2 regions of the Alkalihalobacillus sp. NPDC127517 genome follow, and region 2 is predicted to be linked to the other one. Evidence: a T-box and tRNA genes for the amino acid it is inferred to sense, from the RefSeq annotation. Region 2 holds a T-box; the other holds one or more tRNA genes.

Region 1 (6,966 bases), on a different contig from region 2:
ATCATTAATTTCCGCAAGGTTTGTTTAGAAAGACCAGGATAAATCTTCATCCGTTCTTTCATTTCTCTTGCAGCTTTTGCCGTAAAAGTAACAAGGATCATTTGCTCAGGTAATATGCCGATGTGCTGAAGCATGTAAGCCGCTCTACTTGTTAGGACACGCGTTTTTCCACTGCCAGCACCAGCCACAAGTAATAATGGTCCTTCGGTTTTCGTGACAGCGTTCCACTGTGCTTCGTCAAGAACGATATTTGATTCCACAAGTGATTGTCGGTAAGGGTGCGACTGGTTCGCTTTAACTGAAGAAGACTTTGTAAAGGAGGGAAAGCTGTGAATTGAAACAGGTTCCTTCCACTCCAAATCATTAACTGGCTTAGATTGAGATTCAATAGAGCGGCCTTTGGGTAATATAAACCCACCGACACTCGTTTCTGTTTGATTTATAGTAGGTTGTTCTGTTTTTGTTTGTGCCTGTTCCAGTTTTTTTACCTGTTCCTCACAATCAAATACTGAATGAGGGTGATCAAATGAGGGCGCGCACTTTATGCTCATGCTCATACGCACAGGCTCCTGACAATGAGGACAGGTGACTTCTCCTCTTTTAGCAGCTTGGTACACTCGCTGCCACTCACTACGGTCTAGTATAGGTAAGGTCGTTAATTTATGTTGATAAAATGCTGTTTGCATGCTAAAACATCCTTTGCATCAATCGCTACATCTCTAGAAAGATACTATCAATCGTAGCAAATTTAAGAAAGAAAAGGGAGAATAATTTCAGGAGAATGTTGTGAACATTCGAGAATGTAAGAAGGTGAAAAGATGAACATAGGTCAGTGTGAGCTTTGTTTGCGGGAAGAAGTTGAACGAACACTCCATCATTTAACGCCAAGACAAAAGGGAGGAGCTAACCTAGAAACTGCAATGCTTTGTATTCCTTGCCATAAGCAAATTCATGTATTGTATAGTAATGAGGAGCTTGCAGCCAGACTATCAACAATCAAAGAATTACAAGAGGATGAAGCAGTTAGAAGATTCATTAAGTGGATACGAAAACAACCCTCCAAAACGATTCCAAAAACAAGAAAGAAATCAAAATAGACGAGCGCACCGATGGATGTGCTCGTCTAATATATTGGGCTAGTTGGATTCGAACCAACGTTAGCGGGTTCTGAGTTCGCTACCATCCACTTGGCTATAGCCCATTGTAATGTTGACTCTATTAGTATGTCCGTTTAACCAAATTTTATGATTATAGAAGGGAAAAAGAAAAAGATGTCGAATGAATTTTAACAGATGTAAAAGAAAGTAGGTGAATCATTGTACGAAATCGATAAAGAAAGCACCCGTCTCATTGAAGATGCCATTCATAAGCAGGGAACGGACATTCATTTTATCCCACAAAAAAATCATTGCTTTGTCCATTACCGAATTCATGGGGAAATGGTATCGCAACGTCGGCTCACGCATCATGTAGCAGAACGGATGATTAGCCATTTTAAATACATGTCTGGTATGGACATCGGCGAACGCAGAAAACCCCAAAGCATGGCAATGAATATGCACTCAACAAAAGGTCTTTATTCACTTAGACTATCCACGTTACCCGCACACGGAATGGAAAGCTTGGCCATTCGACTAATCCCACAAACAGAGCTTCAATCGTTAGACGCATTACCTCTTATCTCAACTCAATTAACAAAACTCCAACACCTAACCCAGCTTCGAAATGGACTAATTTTAATCTGTGGCCCAACTGGTTCTGGTAAAACAACAACGTTATACGGGATGGCAAACGAAATTATCCAGGAACATACGAGATCTCTCATTACAATTGAAGATCCAGTAGAACGGATGTTGCCGTCAACTGTGCAACTAGAAGTTAACCGGCGAGCTGGTTTGACCTTTGAGACTGGGCTTAGAGCCATTCTACGTCATGATCCTGATGTCATCATTGTAGGGGAGATTCGCGATAAAGAAACAGCGGCGCTTGCAATCAGGGCAGCTTTAACGGGGCATCTTGTGATTGCAAGTATTCATACAACAGATGCGTATCAGGCTGTGTTGCGTTTTCAGGAATACGGGTTGTCAAAAATGGAACTAGCAGAAGTATGCCAAGCAATGGTTGCTCAAAGGCTGGTTGGTACAGTTTGGAGTCACCAGCGTGCTCTTTATGAGATCCTTGATGGCGATTTGTTAACGAAGGCTGTATTAACAGGTACACGTCCAGCCTACTATCAACTTATCCATGCAGCTAGGAAAGCCTGGGCATTGGGGTTTATTTCTAGTGCAATGGTTAAACGAATGGAGGAATGGACCTGATTATATTACGAAAAAAACGTAATCAATTGGAACAAGCTAAACGTTTGATTCGAATAGGAAATTTGCTGGAGCAAGGGTATTCGATGGATGCAGCCCTTTCATTTATCGCCTTACATGGGAATGAGTCTGTTCAAGCTCAACTTGAACAAATACAATCTGACTTACACAGCGGTGCACGCATTCATGAAGCATTTGAACACTTGAATCTACCTGCTGATATCCTTTCGTTTATTTATTTTTATGAAGAGCAGGGCGAAGTGGCTAAAGGGCTAATCCAGGCAGGAATCGTATTTGAGGGGAGAGAGAAAACAAGAGTTCAAATTCAAAAGCTATTACGCTACCCACTTGTTTTAGGCTGGGCTGGCGTTATGGTTTTAATCATCGTTCAACAGTTTATCGTTCCACACTTTCAGAATTTGTTTGTCTCAATGAACAGCAATCCTCCAGCTTTAACCGCGTTTTTCTTCAGGTTCTTAGAAAATCTTCCCTTCATTGCTTCTGTTTTCTTTATCATTCTTTTCTCTCTTTATATGTACTATCGTATAAAGATTAAGCCCATCCCACCGCATTTAAAGATCAATAAGCTATTACAGTTAAAGTTAACGCGACGGGTGACCCGCAGAATCATTACTTACTATTTTTCTTTGCAATTTGGGAGACTTCTTGGAGGAGGGATGTCGATACAGCATGCATTGTCTATCTTCGAGAATCAGACGTATCTCCCTTTTTTTCAACACGAGGCTCATCAAATGAAAAGGGAACTACAGCAAGGAGAGTCGCTCAGCCAGATGCTCTTAAATCGTCATTACTTTCTTAAAGATCTTTCATTTGTTGTGGAGAATGGAAATCGTACAGGCTACCTAGCGTCTGATTTACAAAATTACAGTGAGTTACTCTTTATAGATCTTGAAGAATCGTTAAGGAAGGGACTGGCACTTCTACAGCCTGTATTCTTCATTGGTATGGGCGGATTTATCTTTGTTGTGTTTTTATCCGTTATGCTTCCCATGTTTGAAATGATCGGAGCTTTGCGGTAATATAAGGGGAGAAAACAAGCCTTTTCTCCCTTTCAAAAAAAATATTTAAACTTTTTTTGAAAAAGGGTTGCGCAAATCAAAGGTACCGTGTTATATTATTAAACGTCGCCGATAGTTATTCGGAACGACAGCGAAACACTAACGAAATACATAGCAAGTCACATGACTAACGAGGGGCCTTAGCTCAGCTGGGAGAGCGCCTGCCTTGCACGCAGGAGGTCAGCGGTTCGATCCCGCTAGGCTCCACTTTCATTGTTTTTTCTCGGAGGAATACCCAAGTCTGGCTGAAGGGATCGGTCTTGAAAACCGACAGGCGGGTCAAACCGCGCGGGGGTTCGAATCCCTCTTCCTCCTCCATTTTTATTAACTTTATAACGTCGCGGGGTGGAGCAGTCTGGTAGCTCGTCGGGCTCATAACCCGAAGGTCGAAGGTTCAAATCCTTCCCCCGCAATTACCTTTTGTTTGATGGGCTATAGCCAAGCGGTAAGGCAACGGATTTTGATTCCGTCATTCCCTGGTTCGATCCCAGGTAGCCCAGCCATTTTGCGGAAGTAGTTCAGTGGTAGAACACCACCTTGCCAAGGTGGGGGTCGCGAGTTCGAATCTCGTCTTCCGCTTCGCTGTACTATGTATGCGAATGAATTGGCTGTATGTGAATATGCGGGTGTAGTTTAGTGGTAAAACCTCAGCCTTCCAAGCTGATGATGTGAGTTCGATTCTCATCACCCGCTTTTCTAGAGTATGGGCCTGTAGCTCAGCTGGTTAGAGCGCACGCCTGATAAGCGTGAGGTCGGTGGTTCGAGTCCACTCAGGCCCATCATACTCTTCATTAAGATAAGAGCTATGCTTTTTGACTCTTGGAGAAGTACCCAAGTGGCTGAAGGGGCGCCCCTGCTAAGGGTGTAGGTCGTGTAAGCGGCGCGAGGGTTCAAATCCCTCCTTCTCCGCCATTTTGAAGAAATTAAATACGCGGGTGTGGCGGAATTGGCAGACGCGCTAGATTTAGGATCTAGTGTCTTATGACGTGGGGGTTCAAGTCCCTTCACCCGCATTGCTGAAAGAGCCTTGATTTTATCAACTAAAATCAAGGCTCTTTTTCTGTCTATTTAATTGTAGTGAGCTGAGACTATAATAGAGGCTTCTATCATAAAAAAGGGACCGTATCTACTTGAGTTACGGTCCTTTAAAAGAAATCTTATGAAAAACAAATTAAGCTGAATCTTTCTTCCAATACGAGACATCAATCTCTAGAGGGAGATTATTTGCTCGTGCCTTTTTAGCTGCTCGGAAGAATAAAGTGATAAGAATAGCTGCACCAACAAGCCCTCCTATCCAAGAGGCTGTCATAGGGAGCCTGAATCCAATTTGAGCATTTAAGATATACGTAATAACCATGACAAGCATAAAACTTCCTGGAACAAGAGAGATCCAGTAGTTCTTTCTGGCAATATACAAATACATTGCACCTACAAATAAAGCAATCACGGCGGTGGCTTGATTGGCCCAGCTAAAATAACGCCACAAAATATTAAAGTCGATTTGTGTGAGTCCTACTGAGATTAAAAAGAGAGGAACCGCAATAAGAAAACGTTTTGAAATCTTACGTTGGGCAACATTTAAGTACTCGGCTATAATCATGCGTGCGCTTCGAAATGCTGTGTCACCAGATGTGATGGGTAATACAACAACACCTAAAACAGCAATTGTTCCTCCGATTGCTCCTAACATCAGAGTAGAGACCTCGTTAACAATAGCTCCAGGCCCACCAGCAGCAAGCATTTCATTTAAACCTCCGTACCCATTTACTAAGCTCATGGCTGCCGCAGCCCAAATCATGGCAATGATCCCTTCTGCAATCATCATGCCATAAAAGATCTTCCGGCCTTGCTTTTCTCGTTTTGTTGTCCTTGAGATAATAGGTGTTTGTGTGGCATGGAATCCTGATAATGCACCACAGGTAATCGTGAAAAAGATTAAAGGCATAACAGGTAAGTTGTCAGGGTGAAAATTTGTAAACGACAGCTCAGGAATCGGAGCACCTTTTACAAGCATCATAATGCCTATACCCGCTGTACCTAAAAGAAGAAGGGCACCGAAAAATGGGTAAATTCGTCCAATGATCTTATCAACCGGCATGAGTGTAGCGAACACATAATAAATAAAGATTGCCGCAATAATGAGACCTAAAGCAATTCGGCCATCCATTAATAAATGTAATAAGCTTGCGGGTGTTGAAACGAATACGGTTCCAACTAAAAGAAGTAGTAAAACAGCAAAAGCATTTACAACATGCTTCATAATATTTCCGAGAAATTTACTAGCTAATGCAGGTAGATGTGCCCCTTTATTTCTTATTGAAATCATCCCTGTCAGATAATCATGCACAGCACCTGCAAAAATACAGCCTACAACAATCCAGATAAAGGCCACAGGACCATACAAAGCTCCCATAATTGGTCCAAACACAGGACCAGTACCTGCGATGTTTAATAACTGTATGAGCGAGTTTTTTGTTGTGCTAATTGGCACATAGTCAACATTGTCTGCATTCACGTACGCAGGCGTAGGGCGTTCTTCTTTTACTCCAAAGATACGCTCGACCACTTTACCATAGGTAAAATACCCAATAATTAATAACAAGATTCCGACTAAAAAAGTGATCATTCTAATCCTCCCTCTTTTTATAAAGAATACGCTTACATTTTCAGTTTATAAGATTGCAGAAAAAAAAGAAATCATTCTTTTTTTGAAAGAAGGAGTCAAGCCTATTAATGTCAAATAAGAATAGTATTCCAGTAAAAGGAGGATAGATAAAAGAGTTACGATTTGCCCCCTTATATTACCCACAGCTCCATTCCCCTAACTAAAGGAGCGATCGATCGATGAAAAAATGGTTACGTTGTAAAAAAGGATTTACGCTTGTTGAAATGTTAGTTGTGTTAATGATTATCTCCATTCTTCTGTTAATCGCCATTCCAAATATGACAAAAAACAATGAAGTAGCGAATGAAAAAGGATGCGAAGCTACGTTAAAACTACTCCAGTCTCAAGTCTCGGTCTATCAGATTGAAGAGGGTGTTGCCCCGTCATCCATTGACGATTTACTAGATGGGGGATATGCAGATCAAGGTAGTTGCCCAAATGGTGACCTATTAGAGCTGAATAACCAACTTGTAGTTATCAAACCCTCTTAATGAATGAGCAAGGATATACATTAATTGAAATGCTTATTACTCTCACACTTCTTTCTGTCCTCACAATCCTTCCGATGCTTGCTTTTTCCAATGTACGAGAAACCCATGAATCAGAGTACGTGTCCTGGCAGTTGAAACAGGATCTCATATTAGCTCAACAATTGGCAATGGCTAGAGGGGAAATAACCCTTGTTCTCCCTACAGAAAAAGCCTATCATATTCGTCTGTTAAATAGGGAATCGTATCTTGAACGACCTTATGCTACGAGCGACATGCAGATTAGACCTCTGTCTTTGACAGGTCCATTAGTTATGTTTAATCGTGTGGGCAATCCCAGATATGCTGGAACCATCTCGTTACGAACGAATCGACAACACTATATCTATACTCTCCATCTTGGAAAGGGGAGAATACGT
Region 2 (6,966 bases):
ATGTGTAATACCTTTTATCTATAAAGTGACTAGGCATTGAATCGGTCGCTGAATTCATCAAATCTACCTTCCTGTAAAACAAGTTGATATATAGTATGCTTATTTTTATCCTCCATTTTATCACGTGAAATTCGTAAGAGCCAATGAATTAAAAGGAAGCGGTCCATTTTAATGAAAAAATGAATTGCTTTTCTTATTTACTTGCCATAGGATTACGATTGGAGTGGGAGTTACCGTTAAGGAGAGTAAAATACGTTGCCAAAATCAATTTGGATTTTATTAATCACGATGACCATGAGTATCACGGGTGCTTCGTTTTTGTGGCCTTTAAATGCCATTATTATTCACGAGGAGCTAGGGAAGTCACTGACGGTTGCTGGTTTTATCTTACTATTAAACTCTGCAGCAGGAGCATGTGGAAATTTAGTTGGTGGTAGATTGTTTGATGAGATTGGTTCCTATCGCACATTAATAATCGCACTAAGCATTGCCACAGGTAGTGCTTGTTTACTGGCGTTTCAATATAGCTTCTATTTTTATATGTTTCTATTAATGGGGATTGGGTTTGGATCTGGGATGATGATTCCTACACTTTATGCATTAGCAGGATCACTTTGGCCTGAGGGTGGTCGTCGTCCGTATAACGCCATTTATGTATCTCAAAATGTTGGAGTGGCACTAGGGACAGCGCTTATTGGAATCATTGCACAAAATGATTTAACAAACGTATTTCGTGCAAATGCACTTATGCATATGGCCTTATTTGTCTTTGTCATTTTCGCCTTCCGAGGGCTCGAAGCACGCGGAGCAAAGGCTCGGGTAAAAGAATTACGAGAAAAGATTCCGTTTCGCGTCCATTACCGGATTCATGCTCTTATTTTAATTAGCATTGCGTTTGTCATTTGTTGGATGGGATACACGCAGTGGCAGGCAAATGTCTCTGTACACACGCAAAATCTTGGAATATCACTTGGGTCATATAGTTTGTTTTGGACAGTAAACGGGCTCTTAATTGTTTGTGCTCAGCCTCTGCTCGCTTGGGTGATTCGTAAGTGGATTCAACAAATCAAGGCGCAAATGATCGCGGGTGTCTTATTGTTTGCACTATCCTTCCTCGTGTTAACACAAGCAGAACAGTTCTCGATCTTCATGGTTGCGATGATTATCTTAACGATCGGTGAAATGTTTATTTGGCCGGCTGTTCCAACAGTTGCAAGTCAGTTAGCACCAAAAGGAAGGGAAGGCTTTTACCAAGGGCTCGTAAATAGTGTGGCGATGGTAGGACGTATGGTAGGTCCTGTCTTTGGCGGATTTATCGTTGATGTATACTCGATCTATGTATTATTTTACGTGTTAGTAGGCATGCTTATTGTATCTATTCCATTTCTAATGGCCTATGACAAACCTTTGAAAAAGCAAATAAAACAAACGAGACAAGCACCCAATTTGTAAACAATCTGAGCGGTCGCTTGACAGAGCGGGTACAACTTCATACAATACTAATAAGTTCATATGAGATGTTGATGTTAACGAGGACTAGTAGATGTTATCTGGGATTGCAGAGAGTTGGCGGAGGGTGCAAGCCAATCGAACAGATTCATCGAACTCGCCTCCGAGTCTTGAGGGTGAAGTGGAGTAGCCTTCAACGGGTAACGACCGTTATTTGTGTAAAGAGTGAACAGAGGATCGTTCTCTGTTAATCTGGGTGGTACCGCGGGATAAGCATATATGCTAACTCTCGTCCCTGATAATGCAACATGTTATTAGGGACGGGAGTTTTTTGTGTTGATGCAAACGGACTCATGTTTACAACGGACTGGACCATAAACCATTACAGGAGGAAGTACGATGTCTTTTTCACATAATAAAATCGAACCAAAGTGGCAAGCACATTGGGAAGAAAATAAAACATTCCAAACAAACACGAAAAGCGACAAGCCAAAATACTACGCGTTAGATATGTTCCCTTATCCATCAGGTGCGGGACTTCATGTAGGTCATCCAGAAGGAATGACGGCAACTGATATTTTATCAAGAATGAAACGGATGCAAGGCTACGAAGTCATGCACCCAATGGGTTGGGATGCGTTTGGTCTTCCTGCTGAGCAATATGCGATTGATACAGGAAATGCACCAGCTGCATTCACTCAATTAAACATTAATACGTTTCGTAGACAAATTAAAGAACTTGGTTTCTCTTACGACTGGGATCGTGAAGTTGATACAACGGATCCAAACTATTACAAATGGACCCAATGGATCTTCATTAAACTGTACGAAAAAGGTCTAGCTTATGTTGATGAAGTGGCAGTAAACTGGTGTCCAGCACTAGGAACAGTTCTTGCGAATGAAGAGATTGTTGATGGAGTCAGTGAGCGCGGGGGGCACCCTGTAGAGCGTCGTCCAATGAGACAGTGGGTATTACGTATTACAAACTATGCGGATCGCTTACTTGAAGACTTAGATGATCTTGATTGGCCAGAAAACTTAAAAGACATGCAGCGTAACTGGATTGGTCGTTCTGAAGGGGCCGAGGTTGACTTTGCAATCGATGGCTTTGATGATGTGATCTCTGTGTTTACCACACGTCCTGATACGTTATTCGGTGCAACTTATATGGTATTGGCACCTGAGCATAAGTTAGTGTCAACCATTACGACAGCGGATCAACAAGACGAGGTTGAAGCATATCAAAAGAAAGTCGCAACAAAAAGTGATCTTGAACGTACGGAGCTTTCTAAAGAGAAATCAGGTGCATTTACAGGAGCCTATGCAATTAACCCAATCAACGGAGAAAAGATCCCTGTTTGGATTGCTGACTATGTGTTAGTAAGCTACGGTACGGGAGCAATCATGGCTGTCCCTGCGCATGATGAACGTGATTACGAATTTGCGACTGCTTTTTCGCTTCCAATTCGTGAAGTAGTTGCAGGTGGAAACATTGATGCTGAAGCCTATACGGGTGACGGTGAGCATGTGAACTCTGATTTCCTAGATGGGTTAGGAAAAGAAGAGGGGATTCAAAAAGCAATTGCTTGGCTTGAAGAAAAAGAAGTAGGAACAAAAAAGGTGACCTATCGTCTTCGCGACTGGTTATTCAGCCGTCAACGTTATTGGGGAGAACCGATTCCAATCATTCATTGGGAAGATGGAACTTCAACAACTGTTCCTGAAGATCAGCTTCCACTCGTGCTACCTGAAATGGAAGAGATTAAGCCGTCTGGAGCGGGGGAGTCCCCACTTGCTAACGCAACAGAGTGGTTAGAAGTAACAGATCCTAAGACTGGAATGAAAGGCCGTAGAGAAACAAATACGATGCCGCAATGGGCAGGTAGCTGCTGGTACTATCTTCGTTACCTTGATCCAGATAATTCAGAAGCACTAGCTGATCCTGAGATCTTGAAGGAATGGTTGCCGGTAGATATGTACATTGGTGGACAAGAGCACGCTGTCTTGCACTTATTGTATGCACGTTTCTGGCACAAATTCTTGTATGATATCGGTGCTGTACCTACAAAAGAACCGTTCCAGCGTTTATATAACCAAGGAATGATTCTAGGCGAGAACAACGAGAAGATGAGTAAGTCAAAAGGAAATGTTGTAAATCCGGATGATGTCATCAAATCACATGGTGCCGATACATTACGTTTATATGAAATGTTTATGGGGCCACTTGATGGAACGATTGCTTGGTCGACAAATGGATTGGATGGTTCACGTCGTTTCCTTGAACGCATCTGGAGATTGTTCATTGAAGAAGTAACTGGAGACTTAAGTCCAGTAATTCGTGAAGCTGAAGGATCTGAAACGTTAACTCGCGTGTATCATCAAACGATTAAAAAGGTCACAGAGGACTTTACGGAGCTTCGCTTTAACGTAGGGATCTCACAAATGATGGTTTACATTAATGAGGCTTATAAGCAAGAGGTCTTACCAAAGGATCAAATGGAAGGTTTCGTGAAGATTCTTTCTCCAATTGCGCCTCACTTAGCTGAGGAGCTTTGGTCGAAGCTAGGTCATACGGATACGATTACGTACGAAGCATGGCCAACATTTGATGAGTCGAAGCTTGTAGAGAACGAAATCGAGATCGTTGTTCAAGTGAATGGAAAGCTAAAAACAAAGCTTGTCATTCCAGCGGATGCAACACGTGAGCAAATGGAAGAGCTTGCCCGCGCCGATGAGCTTGTTGAGCAGGCGATTGCTGACAAACAAGTTCGAAAAGTCATTGCTGTACCAGGGAAGTTAGTCAATATTGTTGTAGGGTAATAGAAAAGCGGAGACAAAGCATGAAAGTAGATCATAAAACACGAACATAGCACCATATCCGCTACAGGAGAATCCCTCGCACCCACAAGAACGGCCTCAGCCCCTTTCGCGGAAAGGGCGCCGCTACAGTGTCTTCACCATGTTCTGTTCCGTAGGAGTCTCGGGTTCACACCCGCTACTTTTGCAAAAACACAAATGGCGAATGATTCAATTGTTGAATCATTCGCCATTTTTCAAGTTAATTATTAGTAATCCTTACTCTCGTTCTGCAGCTGATTTTCCTGCTGTGTAGCCTGTTGAGAAGGCACAGGTAATATTGTATCCACCTGTGTAGCCATGAATATCAAGCACTTCTCCGCAGAAGTATAGGCCTTCTGCTTTTCTAGAATGCATGGTCTTTGGTTCAATTTCTTTTACCGAAACACCGCCGCCGGTTACAAAGGCTTTTTCAATGGAAAGCGTACCTGTTGCTTGGATAGAAAACTGCTTCATCGTATTTGCAAGCTGACGCAAGACGTCATGAGAGATGTTGGCACAGGTTGCTTCAGCGTTTATGAAATGAAGGTCGTACAAGTACAATAGCATCCGTTCTTGAGTAACGCCTTTTAAGACATTCTTCAATTGCTTTTTTGGTTCTGCCTTCACGAGCTTCCATAGCTCCTGGAAAAGGTCTTCACCCGATTTTGCAGGAAACAAATCAAGACGAAGCTCAATTGCCGGCACGTCAAATTTCTTTAACGCTTTTACCACGTATTGACTACAGCGCAAGGCAGCTGGACCAGATACACCAAAGTGAGTAAAGATCATATCGCCTTCATGGGTTTTGATCGTTTTTCCTTTAGGATTAATAACAGATAATTCGATCTCACGCACAGAGAGGCCTTGAAGGACTTTACCCTTTATAAATGGGTCTAGTGAAGTGATTGGTACCTCGGTTGGATAAAGTTCAGTAATGGTGTGTCCAGCTTTTTTCGCCCAAGGATACCCATCCCCTGTTGAACCAGTATGAGGCACGGATTTGCCACCTGTTGCAACGATAATTGAACGTGTTTCAAGTATTTGACCATCCATTAATTTCACGGCATGTACATGACCATCTTTATAATCGATGGTTTTGACAGCTGAATCCGTCCAAATCGTTACTTTTAATTCTCGAATCCGACGCAACAAGGTATCAACAACGGTTTGCGCCTTATCATTAATCGGAAACATCCGACCTCGATCTTCTTCTTTTAACTCAATTCCTAGCCCTTCAAAGAACTCAATGATGTTCTCATTATCAAAGGTAGCAAAAGGACTATGCATAAATTTCCCGTTCCCAGGAATATGCTCTATTAGCTGCTTACGTTCCATACGGTTTGTTACGTTACATCGACCACCACCAGAGATGGCTAACTTGCGGCCTAATTTATTTCCTTTATCTATTAAGAGAACGCGGGCTCCATGCTCTGCAGCAGCGACAGAAGCCATTAGGCCAGAAGGACCGCCTCCTATTACAATTACATCAAACATAAAAATCTCCTTATCATTCAGGTCATTTGCTTTTCTTATACTATCATAGATCTCACAGAAATAATAAAACGGTTGTATGATACGCTCATTAAAGTTGATGAAAAGAGCAAAAACCTTTAAAAATCCAACACATAAAAGTGAAAATCTGTTAAAATAATTTAATATGTAAGCGCTTTATTTAATCATTGAAAGCGGTGGTAGCTTGATTAACTGGGGGTTTAATCAACTTCATAGTATTAAACATAAGATTATCATGATCGCTATTTTACAATTAGTCTTTTTTTGTTTGATGGGTGTCATAAGTTTTCAAGTATTTACAGCTGTCTATGAAAAAGAAGTGTACAACGAATCAGCTAACACACTAAACATTTCTTCAACTGTGCTTGACGAGGAACTTCGTAAGGTTGAACAAATATCCTTCCAAATTGCGACCGATCCAGTGATTCAAAATTATATGGAAGGCATTAACTCAGAATATATCGGATATGACGTTTATCGTACAAAGATGTTTTTAATGGAACGTTTAAATGCGTATTACTCTCAAGAGCGCTATATTTCATCTATTCAAATAGAAGATACATTCGCAGAATATTATGTTGTTGGGAATGAACCAATAAGACATTTAGTGGACCAAGACTGGAAAGAGGAAATGAAAGCTGGCAAAGGCGCTAATGTGTGGATGCCTTTATCAGATCAAGGCGTTCTTGTTTCAACCAGAGAAATGAGAAAGGCCAATGATCTTAGCTTAGCCTTTCTTGGGTCCGTCTTTATTACAATTGATATGAAAGAATTTATCTCTGATACGTTAAATCTCTCAGATGAAAAAAGCTTTGTCATGATGAAGGATCAAGACATTATTCTCTCTCAAAACTTTCCTAAGGGGGCTGAGCCTCTAATAGAAGATTTGTCCGAGGGAAGTTACCAGGTGAAGAAGTGGAATGGGAGTGAATATTTTTTAACCTATCAACGATCCAGGCATTCAGATCTCTCCTATGTCAATATCCTCCCATTTGATAATGTATCCTCAAAGACCAGCTTACTTAACAAATTAATGATTGCTTCATTTATCATTTTCTTAGTGATTATTTTATTAGTCAGCCGTAAGCTCGCCAGAACTATTTCAAAGCCACTAGAAGAGTTAACTAAGAAAATGAAGCAAGTAGAACTAGGTAATGTGAAACCGAT

What was found. The T-box of region 2 lies ahead of leuS (leucine--tRNA ligase). A T-box ahead of a tRNA ligase gene usually reads a tRNA of that ligase, here a tRNA-Leu.
Region 1: it encodes a tRNA-Leu, which carries the amino acid that the T-box ahead of leuS (leucine--tRNA ligase) is inferred to sense. The anticodon was not compared.

What each region holds. Positions count from the first base shown of each region.
Region 1 covers NZ_JBNNQX010000004.1:201,539-208,504, reverse strand. Annotated here, with positions in the region: gene ACQKKO_RS06960 (ATP-dependent helicase) at 1-686, opposite strand, end outside; gene hlpB (HNH nuclease-like protein HlpB) at 819-1,097, shown strand; tRNA gene ACQKKO_RS06950 (tRNA-Leu) at 1,132-1,201, opposite strand; gene comGA (competence type IV pilus ATPase ComGA) at 1,317-2,318, shown strand; gene comGB (competence type IV pilus assembly protein ComGB) at 2,309-3,355, shown strand; tRNA gene ACQKKO_RS06935 (tRNA-Ala) at 3,529-3,601, shown strand; tRNA gene ACQKKO_RS06930 (tRNA-Ser) at 3,620-3,712, shown strand; tRNA gene ACQKKO_RS06925 (tRNA-Met) at 3,734-3,807, shown strand; tRNA gene ACQKKO_RS06920 (tRNA-Gln) at 3,823-3,897, shown strand; tRNA gene ACQKKO_RS06915 (tRNA-Gly) at 3,902-3,973, shown strand; tRNA gene ACQKKO_RS06910 (tRNA-Gly) at 4,017-4,087, shown strand; tRNA gene ACQKKO_RS06905 (tRNA-Ile) at 4,100-4,173, shown strand; tRNA gene ACQKKO_RS06900 (tRNA-Ser) at 4,216-4,306, shown strand; tRNA gene ACQKKO_RS06895 (tRNA-Leu) at 4,326-4,407, shown strand; gene ACQKKO_RS06890 (carbon starvation CstA family protein) at 4,566-6,020, opposite strand; gene comGC (competence type IV pilus major pilin ComGC) at 6,239-6,550, shown strand; gene comGD (competence type IV pilus minor pilin ComGD) at 6,550-6,966, shown strand, end outside; gene ACQKKO_RS06875 (prepilin-type N-terminal cleavage/methylation domain-containing protein) at 6,890-6,966, shown strand, end outside.
Region 2 covers NZ_JBNNQX010000008.1:122,170-129,135, reverse strand. Annotated here, with positions in the region: gene mnmL (tRNA modification radical SAM protein MnmL/YtqA) at 1-58, opposite strand, end outside; gene ACQKKO_RS12555 (MDR family MFS transporter) at 256-1,452, shown strand; T-box leader at 1,518-1,749, shown strand; gene leuS (leucine--tRNA ligase) at 1,849-4,269, shown strand; gene ACQKKO_RS12545 (BaiN/RdsA family NAD(P)/FAD-dependent oxidoreductase) at 4,525-5,781, opposite strand; gene ACQKKO_RS12540 (sensor histidine kinase) at 5,984-6,966, shown strand, end outside.